3 regions of the Streptomyces sp. NPDC029296 genome follow, and region 3 is predicted to be linked to each of the others. Evidence: riboswitches for the same ligand, from Rfam matches in the RefSeq annotation. Region 3 holds a riboswitch; each other region holds the start of a gene.
The links. Region 3 has a riboswitch for cyclic di-AMP ahead of ACZ4W9_RS02505 (transglycosylase SLT domain-containing protein). Riboswitches for the same ligand answer to the same signal wherever they lie in the genome.

Region 1 (6,656 bases), on a different contig from region 3:
GCGCATCCCCAGCTGCCGTATCTGCGGGAGGCCGGGATAGCGGTGACGCAGGCGTCCCCCACCGCGCCGGAACTGGTCGACGCCTGCGCCGGCGGGCGGACGGTGGTGGTCGTGGCGACCGGCGAGGGCGAGCCGGCGCTCACCGACGGCCTCGCCCGCCTGGCCGGCTCCGGCCGGGTCGCCATGCCCGAGCTGGAGCTGCTCCCCGCCTCCTACGACCTGCCCGGCGCCCGCCTGCTGGACCTGGTGCAGGTCATGGACCGCATCCGCGCCGAGTGCCCCTGGTCCTCCCGGCAGACCCACGAGGGCCTGGCCAAGTACGGCATCGAGGAGGCCTACGAACTGGTCGAGGCGATCGAGGCCGGCGACCGCGCGGAGCTGCGCGAGGAGCTGGGCGACGTCCTCCTCCAGGTCGTCTTCCACTCCCGGATCGCCGAGGAGGACCCGGACGCGCCCTTCTCCGTCGACGACGTGGCGGGCGGCATCGTCGCCAAGCTCATCCACCGCCACCCGCACGTCTTCGGCGACGAGGTGGCCGAGACCCCGGAGGACGTCAAGGAGCACTGGCTGCGCACCAAGGCCGAGGAGAAGCAGCGCACCTCCGTGACGGAGGGCGTCCCGCTCGGCCAGCCCGGCCTGGCCCTCGCCGCCAAGCTCGCCTCCCGGGTGCGTACGGCGGGCCTGGAGGTGCCCCTGCCCCGCGGGGAGGGCATCGGGTACGCACTGCTGGCGCTGGCGGTGCGCGCCGAGGCGGACGGCGTCGACCCGGAGGCGGCGCTGCGGGCGGCGGCCCGGGTGTACCGGGACGCGATCAAGGACAGTGAGGCGGCGCGCGCGGCCGGCGGCGGAGAGCAGGGCGAGGGGGCCGAGGGAGACGAGGGAGCCGAGGGGTAGGTACCGCCTCGGTGCCCTGCTGGACCGGCAGGGCAAGGAAGAGGAGGCCCGGCGCTGGTGGCGGGAGGCGGCCGGCCGCGGGCACCACGCCGCCCGCGAGGCCCCCGGCGAGCCGCCCGGGGCTCCGGATACGGTCGAGGAGTGACCGAGCAGCACCATCCCGACCAGCCGGGCCCCGACCAGCCGGCCCCCGCCCTCTTCACGTGGGAGTTCGCCGCCGACCCCTACCCCGCCTACGCCTGGCTGCGCGAGCACGCCCCGGTGCACCGCACGCGGCTGCCGAGCGGGGTCGAGGCGTGGCTGGTCACCCGGTACGCCGATGCCCGGCAGGCCCTGGCCGACCAGCGGCTGAGCAAGAACCCGGCGCACCACGACGAGCCCGCGCACGCCAAGGGCAAGACCGGCATCCCCGGCGAGCGCAAGGCCGAGCTGATGACGCACCTGCTGAACATCGACCCCCCGGACCACACCCGGCTGCGGCGGCTGGTCAGCAAGGCGTTCACCCCGCGCCGGGTCGCCGAGTTCGCGCCCCGGGTGCAGGAGCTGACCGACCGGCTCATCGACCGGTTCGCCGAGACCGGCTCCGCCGACCTCATCCACGACTTCGCCTTCCCGCTGCCCATCTACGCCATCTGCGACCTGCTCGGCGTCCCGCGCGAGGACCAGGACGACTTCCGGGACTGGGCGGGCATGATGATCCGGCACGGGGGCGGACCGAGGGGCGGGGTCGCGCGGTCGGTGAAGAAGATGCGCGGCTACCTCGCCGAGCTGATCCACCGCAAGCGCGAGGCGCTGTCCGCCACGCCCGCGCCCGGCGAGGACCTGATCTCCGGCCTCATCCGCGCCTCCGACCACGGCGAGCACCTCACCGAGAACGAGGCCGCCGCCATGGCCTTCATCCTGCTGTTCGCCGGCTTCGAGACCACCGTCAACCTCATCGGCAACGGCACCTACGCCCTGCTCACCCACCCCGGGCAGCGCACCCGGCTCCAGGGCTCCCTGGCCCGCGGCGAACGGGACCTGCTGGAGACCGGCGTCGAGGAACTGCTGCGCTACGACGGCCCGGTGGAGCTGGCCACCTGGCGGTTCGCCACCGAGCCGCTGACCATCGGCGGAAAGCGGATCGCGCAAGGCGACCCGGTGCTCGTCGTGCTCGCCGCCGCGGACCGGGACCCCGAGCGGTTCGCCGACCCGGACGTGCTGGACCTCGGCCGCCGCGACAACCAGCACCTCGGCTACGGCCACGGCATCCACTACTGCCTGGGCGCGCCGCTCGCCCGGCTGGAGGGCCAGACCGCGCTGGCCACCCTGTTCACCCGCCTGCCCGACCTGCGGCTGGCCGCCGATCCGGCCGAGCTGCGCTGGCGCGGCGGGCTCATCATGCGCGGCCTGCGCACCCTGCCGGTGGAGTTCACGCCGACCGCCTGAACACAGTCTCTCCCCGGCGAGATGACACTTTCTCAACTCTGTGATCTTCACGTGATCTGTGCGGCATGAACTTGTGACAAGTGATCGTCTGCCGATACGTTCACCCATCAGCGCGGCGAGCGGCTCCAACCGCCGCGCCGGCCCTGCTGTCGCTCGAAAGGCTTCTGCATGCTCACCGGGAACGGCCGACACCGTCGCCCCCGCCAGGCTCCGGCCCTCCTCGTCGCGGCCGGCGTGACCGGCTCCGCCATCGCCATCCCGCTGCTCGGCGCCGCGAGCGCCAACGCGGCCGACGGCACCACGTGGGACAAGGTGGCCGAGTGCGAGAGCGGCGGCTCCTGGAGCGCGGACACCGGGAACGGGTACCACGGCGGCCTGCAGATCTCGCAGGACGACTGGGACAAGTACGGCGGCGGCCAGTACGCGGCCAGCGCCGACCAGGCCAGCCGCCAGCAGCAGATCGCCGTCGCCGAGAAGATCCTGGCCGACCGGGGCACCACTCCCTGGGCCACCTGTGCCCTGCTGTCCGGCCTGACGCGCAACTCGGGCTCCATGGACGTCGACACGGGCGTCGGCGACTCCGGCGGGGCCGGCGGTTCCGGTGACTCGTCCGGATCGGCCGACGGCTCCGGTACCTCCGCGACCCCCGACGCCTCCGGCTCGTCCGGGCTGCCGGACGCGTCACCCTCCACCGGCACCGGCCCCGCCGACGGCTCCTCCTCGGACCCGACCGGCACGCCCACCGCCGAGCCGGGCAAGGGCAAGGGCAACGACAAGGGCAAGGACGCGGACACCGGCACCGGCACCGGCGAGGACGCCGGTACGGGCGCGGACAACGGGACCGGCGACGACGCGGGCCGGGCGGCGGACGAGGACACGGGCAAGGGCACCGGTTCCACCGGGACCGATACCCCCAAGTCCGACAAGTCCGCCACGCCGGACACCGGAAGCACCCAGGGCGCCGGCGGCTCCCCGGCGGCCACCCCGGACCCCGGGGCCGTGAACAACCCGCAGCGCGCGGCCGGTTCCTGGAGCCTGGTCGACACCGGCGCCGTCGGCACCGGCGGACGCCACCGGGGCGGGAGCGCCGACGAAAGCGTGACAAACGGTCATAATGCCGCCCCGTCCGGCCGGCACGCCTCCCGCGAACCGGACACCTACACGGTCCGCGAGGGCGACTCGCTGTCCTCCATCGCCGACTCCCTTGACGTCGACGGCGGGTGGCACGCGCTGTACGCCGGCAACAAGAAGGCCATCGGTGCCGACCCCGACCGCATCACCGCCGGTCAGACCCTGGATGTCCAGGGCGAAACGGGCTGAAAACGCCGGGACTTGACGCCCCGCTTAACGCCTTGATGTCCGGTTTGGCGAAAGTGTGGGATGAGTCTCAGAAGCCCTGATCGTCTTTGAAATTCCGGCGATCACCTGTCTACGGTCGAAGCCGCTCGTCACCACGAGCCCCGGCAGCCGCCACGCCGAATCCTGCCAGCGGCCGCCCGGGAACAGTCGTCGCGCCAAGCGCCGTAGGCAGGAGCGGGGGACCCAAGGTAAGTGCCGGGCCCGGCAGTTGAAGCTGGGACCGGCTGGGGGTGAAGCCGCGTCACGCGCAAGCGGACGACGCGGCCGGGCAACTCAACCGGCCCGAACCCGACAGCTCACCTCGTAGGCGTCGGTGAGGGGAATCGATCCATGCTGTTTACCGGCAAGGGCAAGCACCGTCGTCCGTCCAAGGCCGTCCGCGCCGTCACGCTCGCCGGTGTCACCGGCGCCGCCGTCGCCGCCCCGCTGATGGCGGCCGGCAACGCCTCCGCCGCCACCGCCTCCCAGTGGGACACGGTCGCCCAGTGCGAGTCCGGCGGCAACTGGTCCATCAACACCGGCAACGGCTACTACGGCGGTCTGCAGTTCTCCGCCTCCACCTGGGCCGCGTACGGCGGCACGCAGTACGCCTCCACCGCCGACAAGGCCTCCAAGGCGCAGCAGATCTCCGTCGCCGAGAAGGTCCTCGCCTCCCAGGGCAAGGGCGCCTGGCCGGTCTGCGGCACGGGCCTGTCGAGCTCCCCCTACAACGGCTCCGCCCCGAGCACCCCGGCGCCGTCCGCCCCGTCCACGCCGTCCACCCAGGACTCGGGCACCTCCACCCGCTCCGCCGACCAGCAGGCCGCCTCCCGCTCCGCCGAGCGCCCGGCCGCCTCCACCGGCACGAGCAAGAGCACCGGCGGCAGCACGGGCAAGACCGTCACCACCCCGACCGGCAAGAAGGTCGAGAAGGGCGACGGCGAGTACAAGGTCGTCCAGGGCGACACGCTCGGCACCATCGCCGCGCGGCACCAGGTCGCGGGCGGCTGGGAGAAGCTGTTCGAGCTGAACAAGGACATCGTCCAGGACGCCGACCTCATCTACCCGGGTCAGCAGCTCCACCTGAAGTGATCCCCGGCCCCCCGGCCGGACCCCAGGGCCCGTACTTCCCGGCGGGCCCCCCGAGAGCCACGGACCCGCACGGGCGGGCGGACCCCTGAAGTCCCCGGGGTCCGCGCGTCCCGGCGGATCCCCCCGCAAGACCCCGTGCGGGTCACCCCCGTCCCCACGGGCTCCCCGCCCCGGCGCGTTCTCCCCCGTACGCGCCGGGGCGGGGCTTTTTTCGCGCCCGCCCCGGCACCCGGCGCCCCCCGGCCGCCCCGGACCCCTTTGTTTCGATTGAAAACAAAAGGTACCGTCGGTCTGTCCACGGGACGGTCGGTCGGTGGCCAAGGCGCCCGGGACGGTTAGGCTCTAGTCGCAAGGCACACCAGCCCCGCACTTCCAGCGTCACATCCAAGAAGGAGATGCTCGTGCCGTCCATCGACGTCGTCGTAGCCCGGGAAATCCTGGACTCCCGAGGCAACCCCACGGTCGAGGTCGAGGTCGGCCTCGACGACGGCAGCACGGGTCGTGCCGCCGTCCCGTCCGGCGCCTCGACCGGCGCCTTCGAGGCCATCGAGCTGCGCGACGGTGACCCGAACCGCTACCAGGGCAAGGGCGTCGAGAAGGCCGTCCTGGCCGTCATCGAGCAGATCGGCCCCGAGCTGGTCGGCTACGACGCCACCGAGCAGCGCCTGATCGACCAGGCCATGTTCGACCTGGACGCCACCGACAACAAGGGCTCCCTCGGCGCCAACGCCATCCTCGGCGTCTCGCTCGCCGTCGCCCACGCCGCCTCCGAGGCCAGCGACCTGCCGCTCTTCCGCTACCTGGGCGGCCCGAACGCGCACCTGCTGCCGGTGCCGATGATGAACATCCTGAACGGCGGCTCGCACGCCGACTCCAACGTGGACATCCAGGAGTTCATGATCGCCCCGATCGGCGCGGAGTCCTTCTCCGAGGCGCTGCGCTGGGGCACCGAGGTCTACCACACCCTGAAGAAGGTCCTGAAGAACAAGGGCCTGTCCACCGGCCTCGGCGACGAGGGCGGCTTCGCCCCCAACCTCGGCTCCAACCGCGAGGCCCTCGACCTCATCCTCGAGGCGATCAAGGAGGCCGGCTACACCCCCGGCGAGCAGATCGCCCTGGCGCTCGACGTCGCCGCGTCCGAGTTCTACAAGGACGGCTCGTACGTCTTCGAGGGCAAGAACCGCACCGCCGCCGAGATGACCGAGTACTACGCCGAGCTGGTCGAGGCGTACCCGCTGGTCTCCATCGAGGACCCGCTGTTCGAGGACGACTGGGAGGGCTGGAAGACCATCACCGACAAGCTCGGTGACAAGGTCCAGCTCGTCGGCGACGACCTGTTCGTCACCAACCCGGAGCGCCTGGCCAGGGGCATCGAGGAGGGCGCCGCCAACGCCCTGCTGGTCAAGGTCAACCAGATCGGCTCGCTGACCGAGACCCTGGACGCCGTCGAGCTGGCCCAGCGCAACGGCTTCAAGTGCATGATGTCCCACCGCTCCGGCGAGACCGAGGACGTCACCATCGCCGACCTGGCCGTCGCCACCAACTGCGGCCAGATCAAGACCGGCGCCCCGGCCCGCTCCGAGCGCGTCGCCAAGTACAACCAGCTGCTGCGCATCGAGGAGATCCTCGACGACGCCGCGGTGTACGCCGGCCGCAGCGCCTTCCCGCGCTTCAAGGGCTGAGCGGACCCCACCTGGGGCAAGTCCTAGCCAGTCGTACGTACGTCCCCGGACCCGGTCCCGTACCGTGTCCGGGGACGTACGCGCGTGTGACGGGAGGCGGGGAAGATGGGCGTGAGGGACCGTGACCGGTTCTCCACCGCGACCAGGATCAGGCTGCTCGGCGAGCAGACCGCGGCCCGCGTCTACCGCTCGCAGACCAAACGGCAGGCCCGCCGCTCCCGG
Region 2 (6,656 bases), on a different contig from region 3:
CTCCGTCACCGCCGCCACCTTCTTCGTGCGCATCGTGATGTCCCCGTTCGCGCACCCCCTGTTCACCGTCCTGACCGGCATCGGCTTCGGCATCGCCGCGCTGTCCGCCGAGCGCCGGCCCGCCCGGCGGATCCTGCTGCCGGTGTGCGGACTGCTGCTCGCGATGGGCATGCACGCCCTCTGGAACGGCTCGGCCACCTTCGGGCAGTACGGGTTCTTCGCCGTCTACGGCGGCTTCATGGTGCCCGTCTTCGGGCTGGTGACCTGGCTCGCGGTCTGGACCCGGCAGCGGGAGCTGCGCCTGGTGCGGGCCGAGCTGCCGGCGTATGTGCTGGCCGGGTGGCTGGGCCCGGCCGAGCCCTTCGCGCTCGGATCGATGCGGGCGCGCCGGATGGCCCGGGACTACGCCCGGCACCACCACGGCCGCCCGGCGGCGCGCGAGGTGGCCCGCTACGAGGGGTACGCCACCTCGCTCGCGTTCCTGCGCCAGCGCGGGCGCGCGGGCAGGGCCGGGGCGGACTTCGTCCCCCGGGAGCGGGAGCTGCTGGAGGAGCTGTGGAAGCGGCGGCACCTGGCCCGGCCGGCGCTGGAGTACGCGGGCCGGGCCGCCGCCGCGGTCCCGGTGTACCGGGCGGCGGCGCCGTACGGACACCCGGCGGTGCCCTACGCCCTGTACAACCCGTACCGGACCTGACCGCACGGGCCCGCACGGCGGGCGGGTACCGCCGGGAAGCGGTCAGGCCGAGGCCTCCGTCAGCTTCGCCACCTCCGCGTCCGTGAGCTCCAGGTCCGCCACGCCGAGCAGCGCCGGCAGCTGCTCCACCGTGCGGGCCGAGGCGATCGGGGCGGTGACCGTCGGCTGGGCGGCCAGCCAGGCCAGGGCGACCGTGGCGACGGGGGCCCCGTGGGCGGCGGCGACCTCGTCCAGGGCCGTCAGGACCTTCCGGCCGCGCTCGGATGCCAGGTAGTCCTGGACCCGGTCGGCGCGGGCGCTGTCGACGCTCTCGCCGGGCCGGTACTTGCCGGTCAGGAAGCCCGAGGCGAGCGCGAAGTACGGGACGACGGACAGGCCCTCACGGGCGACGAGTTCCTGGAGCGGGCCCTCGTAGGTGTCGCGGGAGACCAGGTTGTAGTGCGGCTGGAGGGCGACGTAGCGGGCGAGGCCCTCGCGGTCGGAGAACTCCAGGGACTCGCGCAGGCGCTCGGCGGTGATGTTGGAGGCGGCGATGTGCCGGACCTTGCCGGCCTTCACCAGCTCGTCCAGCGCGCCGATGATCTCCTCGACCGGCACCTCGGGCTGGTCGAAGTGGGTGTAGTAGAGGTCGATGTAGTCGGTGCCCAGGCGGCGCAGCGAGGCGTCGGCGGCGGCCTTGATGGTGGCGGCCGACAGGCCCTGGTACTCCGGGTGCTGGCTGACCTTGGTCGCGACGACCACGTCGGAGCGGTTGCCGCGGGCCTTCAGCCACGCGCCGAGGATCGTCTCCGATTCGCCGCCCTTGTTGCCCTCGGCCCAGGCCGAGTAGACGTCGGCGGTGTCGATGAAGTTGCCGCCGGCCGCGGTGTAGGAGTCGAGGACGGCGAAGGAGGTCTGCTCGTCGGCGGTCCAGCCGAAGACGTTGCCGCCCAGGCAGAGCGGGAAGACCTCGAGGTCGGAGGAGCCGAGTGTACGAAGTGACGTCATACGTCATGCCAACGCCGGCGGGGGCTCATCGCATCCCGCCGCCGGCGCCGGATTCCCGGGTCTTCCGGGAAGGCCGTCAGGGGTTGAGGCCCTTGTCGCGCAGCCAGGCCATCGGGTCGATGCCGGCGGACGAGCCGGCGGGGTGGATCTCCAGGTGCAGGTGCGGGCCGGTGACGTTGCCGGTGGCGCCGACGCGGCCGATGACCTCGCCGGTGGTGACCTTCTGGCCGACCGTGACGTTGATCGAGGACTGGTGGCAGAACCACAGCTCGGTGCCGTCGTCCAGGGTCAGGATGGTGCGGTAGCCGTAGGCGCCGGCCAGGGCCGCCTCGGTGATCGTGCCGCTGTGCACAGCCTTGATCAGGGTGCCGGTGGGCGCGGCGAAGTCGAGCCCGGTGTGGTGGCCGGAGGACCACATCGAGCCGGCCTGCCCGAACGTCGAGGTGATCGTGTACGAGGAGGTCGGGAGCGCGTACTGCTTGGCCAGCTCGGCCAGCCGCTTCTCCTCCGCCGCCTTCTTCGCCTCGGCCTCGGCCTTCTCCGCGTCGGCCTCCGCCTTCTCCTTGGCGGCGGCGGCCTTGGCGGCGGCCTCCTGTTCCGCCTCGGCGGCGGCCCGCGCGGTCTGCTTCTCGGCGGCGGCGAGCGCGGCGGCGGCCGCCTTGCTGTCGGCCTGGCCCTGCTGCTGCTCGGCCTGCGCCATGATCCGGTTGCGCAGCACCTCGCCCGCGTCGGCGCTGTCCCGGTCCGTGCCGGAGGCCACGGCGACGGTGCTGAGCGCGGTGGCCTCGGCGGCGGGCTCGGCGTCGCCGGAGCCGTCGTGGAAGAGGGAGCCGACCGAGGGCAGGTCCGGCAGGGAGATGGACACCGGCGGCTTGCCGGTGTTGGCGCTGGCCATGCCGCCCGCGCCGACGGCGGCCATGACGCCGACGCCGAGGACGGTGGAGCTGCGCGCGAAGCCGCCGCGCTGCTTGGCGACCCGGTGCCGGCCGCGGACCGGGGCGACGGAGTCCTCGGTGGGGTTCCATTCCTCCCACGGGCCCTCGTCGGCGCGGTAGGCGCCGTAGCCGAAGGTCTCGGGCTCGGGCTCGGTCTCGCGCTGTGCCGGTATGGACGGGGCTTCGGGGACAGGCCGGTTGGACGCCACGCGGGCGCGCTCCTTTCCTTCCTCCGCCTACCGGGTTAGCTGACGGGTTCGGAGCAGGAAGGTCTCCTACGCGCGTATATCCGGTCGTGGACTCGCGTGAGTACACGACGGTATCCGCGTGATTCACCCCAAATGGTGGTTCCCCGGTTCCCTCGCGGGATTCGGCGCGTGCGCACGGAGCCGCCTCTTGTGACGGCTGGGACGACCGCGCTGCGTTATCGAACGTTAATAGACCTGCCAGTCACTTTCCAAGCCGTCCCCCTTGATCAACACGCTTTTTACTGGTGGAGTTATCGGCAACTATCCCGCCAAAGCGGGCGAGTTGCCTGACCCCCGGGAGGGTTCAGCAGTCACTCGGGATTTTGATGGTGACTCAGATGTTATGCGTACGGCGCTCGTCCGGTCACCTTGCGTGACCCGCGGGGCCGCCCGTCCCGGGGCCCGCGAAAACCGGTGTGCGAACCATCCCGCGCATGGCGTACACTGGAGTCACAACGACGCGGGGTGGAGCAGCTCGGTAGCTCGCTGGGCTCATAACCCAGAGGTCGCAGGTTCAAATCCTGTCCCCGCTACTGAAGGCCCAGGGCCCGGAATCCCAAGGATTCCGGGCCCTGGGTGTATGTGCGCCCGGGTGCGCCCGGGCGCACGCTCAGCCCGGCAGAAGATGGGCGTTCGGCGCCTTGGCCGGCTCCTCCAGCTCCGGCAGGACGACGACCCGTACGCCCGCCGCGCTCAGCGCGCCCGCCCCGTCGGCCGCCGTGACGAAGGTGTCGGGCTCCCGCCAGGCGGTGACCACCCGCCGCACCCCCGCCCGCAGGATCAGCTCGGCGCAGGGCGCCGGCCGGGAGGCACGGCGGGTGCACGGCTCCAGGCTGGAGTACACCGTGGCGCCGGCGAGGCGCGGCTCGGCCGGGTCGATCTTCGCGAGCGCCGCCTCCTCCGCGTGCACCACCGTGTCGCCGCCCTCGCGGGAGTGTCCCCGGGCCAGTTCGGTGCCGTCGGCGGCCACCACGACCGCGCCGACGCTGAACGCCGTCCGCGACGGCGGGCACAGGGCCGCCAGCTCGCAGGCGGTGCGCAGCCAGTGGCGGTCGGCGGCGGTGGCGGCCGTACCGGTGCCGGGAGCCGTGGGGGCGTAGCGCACGAGGACGACGTCCTCGATCCGGCGGGTGTCCAGCAGGCGCAGGCGTCCGTCCTGGTAGGCGCCGGGCCCGAACAGCCGGGGGGCCGCCGGGTCGCCGACGAGCAGCGGGGCGAGGACCAGCTGGAGTTCGTCGGCGAGGCCCTGGCTCAGGAGCTGGGTGTGGACCGTGCCGCCGCCCTCGACCATCAGCCGCCCGACCCCCCGCACGTCGTGCAGGTGCTCCAGCAGGGACCGCCAGTCCAGGGCGGGGCCGAGCGGGACGACGTCGGCGGTGTTCCCGAGGAGGCGCGAGGCCCGTACGGCGCCGGTGTCGGTGGTGTAGACGAGCTTGTCGCCGCCGGTGTGCCAGAAGCGCGCCGCCGGGTCGAGGTCGCCGGATCCGGTGACGGCGACCTTCAGCGGATACTCCGGCCGGCCCGCCGCGCGCCGGGCCGCGCGCCGCTCGGCGGAGTTGACCAGGAGCCGGGGGTCGTCGGCGCGGATCGTGCCGGCGCCGACGAGGACGGCGTCGGCCGAGGCCCGCACCTCGTCGACCCGGTCGAAGTCGGCCGGGCTGGACAGCAGGAGCCGTTCGGGGCCCGTGTCGTCCAGGTAGCCGTCGAGGGAGACGGCGGCGGACAGCAGCACGTACGGCAGGGGCATCGGCGCTCTCTCTTCCGGAGGCGGGCGGCGAGGCGGGCCCGCGGCGGCTTGGTTCAATTTTTGAACAAACCTACACTGGCGGCATGACGACCCGCTGGCTCAGTCCCGAGGAGCAGCGCGCCTGGCGCGCCTACATCGCCGCCTCCCGCCTCCTGGAGGACGCGATCGACCGGCAGCTCCAGCAGGACGGCGGCATGCCGCACCTGTTCTACTCCGTGCTGGCCAACCTCTCCGACGCCCCGGGCCGGCGGCTGCGCATGACCGATCTCGCCGAGAGCCTGAAGATCACCCGCAGCCGGCTGACGTACGTCGTGAACCGGCTGGAGCGGGACGGCCTGGTGCGCCGGGAGAACTGCGCCGAGGACAAGCGCGCCTCGCTCGCGGTGCTGACGGAGGCGGGGACGGCCGTACTGGAGCGGACGGCGCCCGGACACGTCGAGACGGTCCGCACGCTGCTGTTCGACCGGCTCACCGCGGAGCAGGTGGGGCAGCTGGAGGCGATCTGCACGGGGATCGCGCACGGGCTGCAGGGCGAGGGGGCCACGGCCGGGGCGGACGACGTCCCCTGGCGGCGCCGCTCGTCCTGCTCCTGATTGCTTTGCAGCATGGGATAGGGTCCCCGCGAACCATTGCTTCAAATCTGAAGCATCTGTCCCGGAGGGATCCGCATGCCCGACCTGCCCGCCGCCACCCCGCGCGCCCGCGTCCGGGTACCGCTGCGCTTCGCCGACGGCTACGGCGCCGACGCGGAACTCGTCACCTTCCACGGCCTCACCGACGGCCGGGAGCACCTCGCCCTCGTCCTGGGCGAGCCCGGCCCGGTCCCGCTGGTGCGGCTGCACTCCGAGTGCCTGACCGGTGACGTCTTCGGCTCGGCCCGCTGCGACTGCGGCCCGCAGCTGCGCGAGGCGGTCGAGCTGATCGCCGGTCGCGGCGGGATCCTGCTGTACCTCCGCCAGGAGGGCCGGGGCATCGGCCTCTACAACGAGCTCGACGCGTACGCCCTCCAGGACGGCGGGCTCGACACCTACGAGGCCAATGCCGCCCTCGGCCTCCCGGAGGACGCCCGCGACTACACGGCCGCCGCCCAGATGCTCACCGCCCTCGGCGTCACCGAGCTGGACCTGCTGTCCAACAACCCCGACAAGGCCGGCCAGTTGCGCGCGCTGGGCCTCACCGTCCGGGACCGGGTGCCCACCGGCGTCTTCACCACCGCCCACAACATCCGCTACCTGCGCGCCAAGGCCCTCCAGACCCGGCACACCCTGCCCCTGCCCGAACCGACGGAGGCGACGGCGGGCTGAGGGGGCGGCGGGGGCGGTTGCGGCAGAACCGGCGGATCAGAGGGCCACACCGGGCAAAAACATCAGCAGACCGGTGAGTCCAGCCAGGGCCGGTCCGAGCCGAGGGGGTGTGCGGCGGTGCCCGTCGGCAGCAGGCGTGCCGCGAGGACCAGAGGTGCGTAGACCGCAACGAGATCGCCCGCACCCTCAAGGAGAATACGGCCCCTGTTTGTGCCCCTGCCTCCTTTCCTCCGTGACAGTTCGACGGCACACCAATCTCCTCCTCCTTAAGGTCGCACGCTTACGACGGTGCTCCCAGAAGGCAACCCACCACATGTAGAGGTCACGCGAATCCTTTGGGAGCACAGTGCGGGCAAAACCCAGCACAAAGAATGGAAGAATCAGGAGGAAAGCAGCCCACCACGGCATTTCAGCAAGAGCACTTTGAAAGATCTCAAGCACGTCGATAACTCTCTACGCGAAGGCGAATTGTGGACCCGTACTCAAAGACACCACTAAATGTGAATCTTGAGGACCGAATCGTCGAGAGTCACGTCGTACACCCTCTTGCTTTTCACAAGCCTCGCTCCAGAAATACCGACCACAGGGTCGGTCAGCGCTGCCGCGACGTCTTCCGGATAGGGAAGCCCTGTCCATCGAGCCTCCCATTCATCACCTGCCCCCCAAAGCCTGCGCTGCGGATCCGAAACGCCATCGCGGCCCCTGCCGTCATCACGTCGTCGCAACGGGTCCCAATACCAG
Region 3 (6,656 bases):
GAAGATCCGGCCGACGTTGCGGGCGTGGTGCTCCGAGGCGTAGAAGTCGACGTAGTCCGCCACCTCGAAGGGCAGGTGCAGCGTCACCTCGGACAGGGGGTGGAAGAGGGGCTCGACCGTCGGGCGGTGGGCCGGGTCGGTGATCCAGGACGTGACGGCGCGCCGTACCCCGGACCAGGTGGCGCGGCCGGCGGCCAGCAGCGGGTTGAGGGTGGGGGCGGCGAGCAGCGCCTGGTGGGGCGAGCCGGCCGCCGCCGCCGCGGCGCCCGCGTCGAGGACGTGGTTCCCGAGCCGGACGCCGATCCTCCGCTCCGTGCTGCCGCGGGGCGAGAACACGCCGTAGGGGAGGTTGTGCGGGCCGAAGGGGTCGCCCTCGGGGACGTCGAAGGGGGGCATGGGTGCTGCCTCACTCTCATCCGTGCCATGCATGGCGAAGCGTTCCATGTGGTCGGGCCACACGTTACGGCCGACACGCGTGTCATGGGCAGTGCATCGGGGGGCGTACGGGGCGGCCGGGAGAACCGCTTCCGCCGTCGGGGCCGGCCGGGGGGCATGACGGCCGTGCGGCCGCTCGCCGGCCCCGGGTGGCACCGTGCGGCCGTCATCGGGCCGTCGCCGGGGGCGACTTGGGGCCGCGCGGTGTGCGATCGCGGGGAACGAGGGGGGAGTCCGCGGGCCCCGGTGTCCGTATTCTCTGGGCATGGCACCCTCCCCGGCATATGCCCTCATCGCCACTGACCTGGACGGGACGCTGCTGCGCGGCGACGACACCGTCTCCGACCGGTCGCTCGCCGCGCTCGCCCGGGTGGCGCGGGCCGGGGCCCGGCACCTGGTGGTCACCGGCCGCCCGGCGCCCCGGGTACGGCCCCTGCTCGCGCGCCTCGGCCGCACCGGACTGGCCGTGTGCGGTCAGGGCGCGCAGGTCTACGACGCCCGAACCGGCCGTCTGCTGTGGTCGGTCCGGCTGGACCGGGAGCTGGCGGAGACCGCGCTCGGCAAGATCGAGGCGGAGGTGGGGCAGGTGTACGCGGCGGTCGACCAGGACGGCGTGGACGGGCTCACGCTCATCGAGCCGGGCTACCGGATGCCGCACCCGACGCTGCCCGCGGTCCGGATCGGCCGGCGTGCCGAGTTGTGGGCCGAGCCCATCAGCAAGGTGCTGCTGCGCCACGCCGAGCTGTCCGACGACGAGCTGGCGGCCGTGGCGCGCTCCGCGGTGGGCTCGCTGGCGAGCGTCACCATGTCGGGGCCGGGCACCGTGGAGCTCCAGCCGAGCGGGGTGACGAAGGCGACCGGTCTGGCGCTGGCCGCCGAGCGGCTGGGGGTCGGCGCCGAACGGGCCCTAGCCTTCGGCGACATGCCCAACGACATCCCGATGTTCCGCTGGGCGGCGCGCGGTGTCGCCATGGCCGACGCGCATCCGGAGCTGAAGGCGGTGGCCGACGAAGTCACGCTGTCGAACGAGGACGACGGGGTCGCCGTCGTCCTCGAGAGACTGTTCCCGGCCGCCTGACCACGGGGAGGGGGCGGCGGCCGGGCCGGTCAGTAGGCGCCGAAGACGTTGTCGATGGAGCCGTAGCGGTCCGCCGCGTAGTTGCAGGCGGCGGTGATGTTCGCGACCGGGTCGTAGATGTCGAAGGACGTTCCGGCGACGTGGTACGCGTTGAAGGTCGGGTCGATGACCTGGAGCAGGCCCTTGGACGGGATGCCCTTGGCCGCGTTGGAGTCCCAGAGGTTGATGGCCGCCGGGTTGCCGGAGGACTCGCGGATGATGTTGCGGTGGATGCCGTTGTAGGTGCCCGGGATCTTCTTCTCGGCCATGATCGCGAGCGATTCGCGGATCCAGCCGTCGAGGGTGTTCGGGTATCCGGCCGGGGTGGTGGACACCGCCGGGGCCGCGGCGGGGGCGGCGAGGGCGCTGCCCGCGCCGATGAGCGGCAGGGTGAGGACGGCGGCGCCGGTGCAGGCGGCGGCGAGGGCACGGACGAGGCGGGCGTTCCGGGTACGGCGGTGCTGAGCGGCAGCGGGCATCGAAAGTTCCTCTCCGGCGCCTGCGAGGTGAGCTGTCGGGTTCGGGCGGGGAGGCGCCCGGCCGTGCCCGGGAGGAGGCACGGCTTCACCCCGAGCCGTGCCGGCGCGGCGCATGCCGTCCGGCGCGGCGGCTTACCTGGGTCCCCCGCTCCTGCCGTACGAATGAGTTCGTGAATGGGTTGCGCGGGCGGCGGCAGGATTAGGCGTCCGCCCGACGGCCCGGAACGTATGCGAGAGCACATGTCGGGAACAAGTACCGGATTCACCCAATGCGCCATTTGGCCTTGATCGACTCCGTATGAGGTACTTGATCCTTTGCGATCGCCAATCCCCAACTCGCCGACGGGGCAAGGGTCGGAGGGGGATGGGGTGTGAGGAGTGGGCCGGTCGGGCGCGTGACCCAATTCACGAAATGGCAAAAGGCTTCAAATCAGACATGGGGGATTAGTGGGATTCAGGTCTGAAGTCCGAGTCGTGATGGAACCCGGGGTGCGATGCCCGTCGTTGTCGTAGGGGCGGCGAGGGGAAGGCGAGGGTGAGGAAGGTGTGGAGAGGTCGCGACACGGCATCCGGATTACCGTTAAGTCGATATATGTCCCTTATTACCGTGTGATCAAAACCATGCCGGTCATGGTTCGATACCACCCGAGCTGGACCGGTGGGCGCTATCGGTGATCGAAACAGGACCGGATACGCTGACTTGAGTGATGGCAGCGACCTATCGACAAACCGTGTAATCGCCAGCAGACACCAGCAGACAGGAGACCCCTCGTGACCGTCGTCGGGCCGTTCGGGCTGAGCGTGCGGGACCAGGCTCTCGAAGCCGATGTCCAGGCCGGATTGGCGGCTGTCGAGGAAGGCTTGCTCGATGCCACCAAGAGCGAGGTCCCGTTCATCACCGAGGCCGCGCAGCACCTCGTACGGGCCGGCGGGAAACGATTCCGGCCACTGCTCGTGATGCTCGCCGCCCAGTTCGGCGACCCGTACGCGCCGGGGGTGGTGCCCTCGGCCGTGGTCGTGGAGCTGACCCACCTGGCCACGCTGTACCACGACGACGTCATGGACGAGGCGGCCGTGCGCCGCGGGGTGGACAGCGCCAACACCCGCTGGGGCAACTCCGTCGCGGTCCTCACCGGCGACTTCCTCTTCGCGCGTGCCTCCCAGATCCTCGCCGACCTCGGCCCGGAGGCGGTCCGGGTGCAGGCCCTGGCGTTCGAACGCCTGGTCACCGGGCAGATCCTGGAGACCGCGGGCCCCTCGGACGGCCGTGACCCGGTCGAGCACTACCTGGACGTGCTGGCCGGCAAGACCGGCTCCCTGGTCGCGGTGTCCTGCCGGTTCGGCGCGATGATGTCCGGCGCGGGCGAGCGGGTCGTGGACGTGCTCACCCAGTACGGCGAGCGGCTCGGCGTCGCCTTCCAGCTGGCGGACGACGTCCTGGACATCGCCTCCGACTCCCACGAGTCCGGCAAGACTCCGGGGACCGACCTGCGCGAGGGCATCCCGACCCTGCCGGTGCTCCGGCTGCGCGAGCGGGCCGCCCGGCTCGGACTGGCCGAGGACATCGCGCTGTGCGAGCTGCTGGACTCCGACCTCGGCGACGACGCCCGGCACGCCCGGGCGCTGGCCGCGCTGCGCGCCCACCCCGCGCTGGAGCAGGCCCGCCGGGACACCGTCCGGTACGCGGAGGAGGCGCGGGCCGCGCTCGCCCCGCTGCCGGAGTGCGACGCCAAGGCCGCCTTGGTGGAGCTGTGCGACGCGGTGGTCCACCGCGCCGGCTGACCGGCCCGGCCCCGCCGGCCGGACCCGGAGTGCTTCCGGGCGACCGCCGTATCACCCGCTCGGCTGACGTTCGTACGGTCACACCCTCGCCCGGCCGGCCGTCGTACCGCCGTACGACTGCGGGCGTACCGTCAGAGGCCGGTCCTCCCCCCGTCCCGGCGTCCCTCACAGGGCCGCGGCTCCCTGTGACCCTTACGGGTCGGGGAGGATCCGGCCGCCGGGTGTCATACCGCAGGCGTAGACGCGGTTGCCTCCGAGGGCTGACGCTTCCGCGCCGCCGATTTGGTCATATGGAAGCCACGGATATCACCACTCCTCACCGATTCGGGTGAGAATGGCGGCTCAGGGTTGACCAGCGTGAGAACGGCCGCCGCCGACGACGGAGGTAAGGCACACATGGCACCGTACGAATCCGACGACACAGTGGGCGCCGCACGCGACGAGGAGCCGCGCTCCGGCCGGCGCACAGCCGCCCGGTACGCCGTCCCGGTCGCGGTGGTGGGGGTGGCGGCGGCCACGATCGGGCTCGTCCCGGCGCTCGCCGACTCCGGCGACCCCGACCTGCCGAAGATCACCGCACAGCAGCTGATCGAGAAGATGGCCGCGTCGGACGTGCGGCAGCTGTCCGGCACCGTGAAGATCACCACAGATCTCGGCCTGCCCGACCTCGGCGGCCTGGAGGACGGCCTGCTCTCCGGCGGGGACCGGGACGGCTCCGGGGACGGCTCCTCCGCCGACCCGAAGTCCCGGTTCACCGAGCTGGCGTCCGGCATGCACACCCTGCGGATCGCGGCCGACGGCCCGGACCGGCAGAAGGTGTCACTGCTGGAGCGCGGCGCCGAGTACAGCCTCGTCCACGACGGCAAGGACGTCTGGGGCTACGACAGCAAGAGCAACGAGGTCTACCACTCCACCGCGGCCGGATCCGGCAAGGAGCGCCGCGCCGAGCCGCCGGCCACGCCCGAGGACTTCGCCGACGAGGCCCTGAAGTCGGTGGACGGCACCACGTCCGTCACCGTCGACGGCACCGCGCAGGTCGCCGGCCGCGACGCCTACAAGCTGCTGATCAAGCCCCGGCAGTCCGGCACCACGGTCGGCGCGATCAGCATCGCCGTGGACGCGAAGACGTGGACGCCGCTGAAGTTCACGCTCACCCCGAGGAGCGGCGGGGCCGCCGTGGTCGACGCCGGCTTCACCCAGGTCTCGTTCGCCCGGCCGGCCGCCTCCGTCTTCGACTTCACCCCGCCGAAGGGCGCGCGGGTCACCGAGGAGAAGGACACGGCGACCAAGGCGCCGGCCCCGGAGCACGGCGAGGACTTCGCCGGGGGCCTGAAGGGGCTGGACGTCCTCGGCGAGGGCTGGACGTCCGTCGCGAGCCTCGACACCGGCGCCAAGGGCGGCCTGCCGACCGGTTCCCAGGAGGGTGCCCTCGGCGGCTTCCTCGGCTCGCTCGGCGACCCGGTCTCGGGGAAGTTCGGCAAGGGCACGGTCTTCTCCACCCGCCTGGTCAACGCCCTGATCACCGACGACGGCAAGGTGTACGCCGGCCTGGTGACGAAGGAGACCCTGGTGAAGGCGGCCGACGCGGGGAAGTGACCCCACCGGGACCGACGAAACGAGGGGAAGCCGATGGACGAGCCGTCCACCGCGGACCGCGCTGCGGAGCGCACGCCTGCGCACGCTCCGGAAGACCCGCCCGCGCGCCCGCCGGAGGGCCCGTCCCCGGCGGGTGCGCCGGAACGGAACGCCCCCGGGGACGAGCGCGGGGGCGTGCCGGAGGGCGGCCCGGCGAGTGTCATCGACACGCGCGGGCTCACCAAGCGCTACCGCGGCGGGCAGCTCGCCGTGGACGGTCTCGACCTGGCCGTCCCGGCGGGCAGCGTCTTCGGCTTCCTCGGTCCGAACGGCTCCGGGAAGACCACCACCATCCGCATGCTGATGGGCCTCATCGAGCCGACCGCGGGCACGGTCCGGGTGCTGGGCCGCCCCATGCCCCGCTCGGCCCGTACGGTCCTGCCGCAGGTCGGCGCGCTCATCGAGGGCCCCGCCCTGTACGGCTTCCTCTCCGGCCGGGACAACCTGCTGCGCTACGACTCCGCCGACCCCACCGCCGACCCGCGCACCCGGCGCGCGCGCGTGGCCGCCGCGCTGGACCGGGTCGGCCTCGCGGCGGCCGCCGGCAAGAAGGCGAAGGCGTACTCGCTCGGCATGAAGCAGCGCCTGGGCCTGGCCGCCGCGCTGCTCCAGCCGCGCCGGCTGCTCGTCCTGGACGAGCCCACCAACGGCCTCGACCCCCAGGGCATGCGCGAGATCCGCACCCTGGTCAGGGAACTGGCCGCCGACGGCACGACCGTCTTCCTCTCCTCCCACCTGCTGGACGAGATCGAGCAGGTGTGCACCCACGCGGCGGTCATGGCGCGGGGCCGGCTCGTCACCCAGGGCGCGGTGGCCGACCTGGCGGCCGGGGCCCGCGGCCGGCTGGTGGTGACCACCCCGGACCCCGCCGAGGCGGCCCGGGTGCTGAAGGAGCTGGGCGTCGGGGACGTGGCCGCCGACGGCGACCGGGTCACCGGCGAACCGCCCGGCCGGGACCTCGCGGAGGTGACCGCGGCCCTGGTCACGGCCGGGGTCCGGGTCCGGGGCCTGACCGTCGAACGGGCCTCGCTGGAGGACGCGTTCGTGGCACTGACCGGGGAGGGTTTCGATGTCGCGGGCTGAGTCGTCCGAGGCCGTCGCCGTGCGCCGGCCGAACCCGCTGTGGGCCCTCGGGCTGCTGCGCGGCGAATTCGTCACCACCGTCCGGCGGTGGCGCACGCTCGCCCTGCTCGGGGTGCTGGCCGCGG

Region 1: another riboswitch for cyclic di-AMP. It lies ahead of ACZ4W9_RS09030 (transglycosylase family protein); the one in region 3 lies ahead of ACZ4W9_RS02505 (transglycosylase SLT domain-containing protein).
Region 2: another riboswitch for cyclic di-AMP. It lies ahead of ACZ4W9_RS29475 (M23 family metallopeptidase); the one in region 3 lies ahead of ACZ4W9_RS02505 (transglycosylase SLT domain-containing protein).

Annotation. Positions count from the first base shown of each region.
Region 1 covers NZ_JBVHXT010000008.1:35,622-42,277, reverse strand. The annotation lists gene ACZ4W9_RS09045 (nucleoside triphosphate pyrophosphohydrolase) at 1-894, shown strand, start outside; gene ACZ4W9_RS09040 (cytochrome P450 family protein) at 1,036-2,322, shown strand; gene ACZ4W9_RS09035 (transglycosylase family protein) at 2,491-3,642, shown strand; cyclic di-AMP (ydaO/yuaA leader) riboswitch at 3,825-4,006, shown strand; gene ACZ4W9_RS09030 (transglycosylase family protein) at 4,012-4,752, shown strand; gene eno (phosphopyruvate hydratase) at 5,154-6,434, shown strand; gene ACZ4W9_RS09020 (FtsB family cell division protein) at 6,540-6,656, shown strand, end outside.
Region 2 covers NZ_JBVHXT010000038.1:19,886-26,541, forward strand. The annotation lists gene ACZ4W9_RS29465 (PrsW family intramembrane metalloprotease) at 1-694, shown strand, start outside; gene ACZ4W9_RS29470 (aldo/keto reductase) at 737-1,681, opposite strand; gene ACZ4W9_RS29475 (M23 family metallopeptidase) at 1,758-2,825, opposite strand; cyclic di-AMP (ydaO/yuaA leader) riboswitch at 2,835-3,002, opposite strand; tRNA gene ACZ4W9_RS29480 (tRNA-Met) at 3,324-3,397, shown strand; gene ACZ4W9_RS29485 (dihydrofolate reductase family protein) at 3,475-4,611, opposite strand; gene ACZ4W9_RS29490 (MarR family winged helix-turn-helix transcriptional regulator) at 4,695-5,204, shown strand; gene ACZ4W9_RS29495 (GTP cyclohydrolase II) at 5,280-5,915, shown strand; gene ACZ4W9_RS29500 (hypothetical protein) at 6,410-6,656, opposite strand, start outside.
Region 3 covers NZ_JBVHXT010000002.1:212,339-218,994, reverse strand. The annotation lists gene fahA (fumarylacetoacetase) at 1-396, opposite strand, end outside; gene ACZ4W9_RS02510 (HAD family hydrolase) at 701-1,513, shown strand; gene ACZ4W9_RS02505 (transglycosylase SLT domain-containing protein) at 1,543-2,031, opposite strand; cyclic di-AMP (ydaO/yuaA leader) riboswitch at 2,034-2,210, opposite strand; gene ACZ4W9_RS02500 (polyprenyl synthetase family protein) at 2,803-3,813, shown strand; gene ACZ4W9_RS02495 (LolA family protein) at 4,210-5,409, shown strand; gene ACZ4W9_RS02490 (ABC transporter ATP-binding protein) at 5,443-6,531, shown strand; gene ACZ4W9_RS02485 (ABC transporter permease) at 6,518-6,656, shown strand, end outside.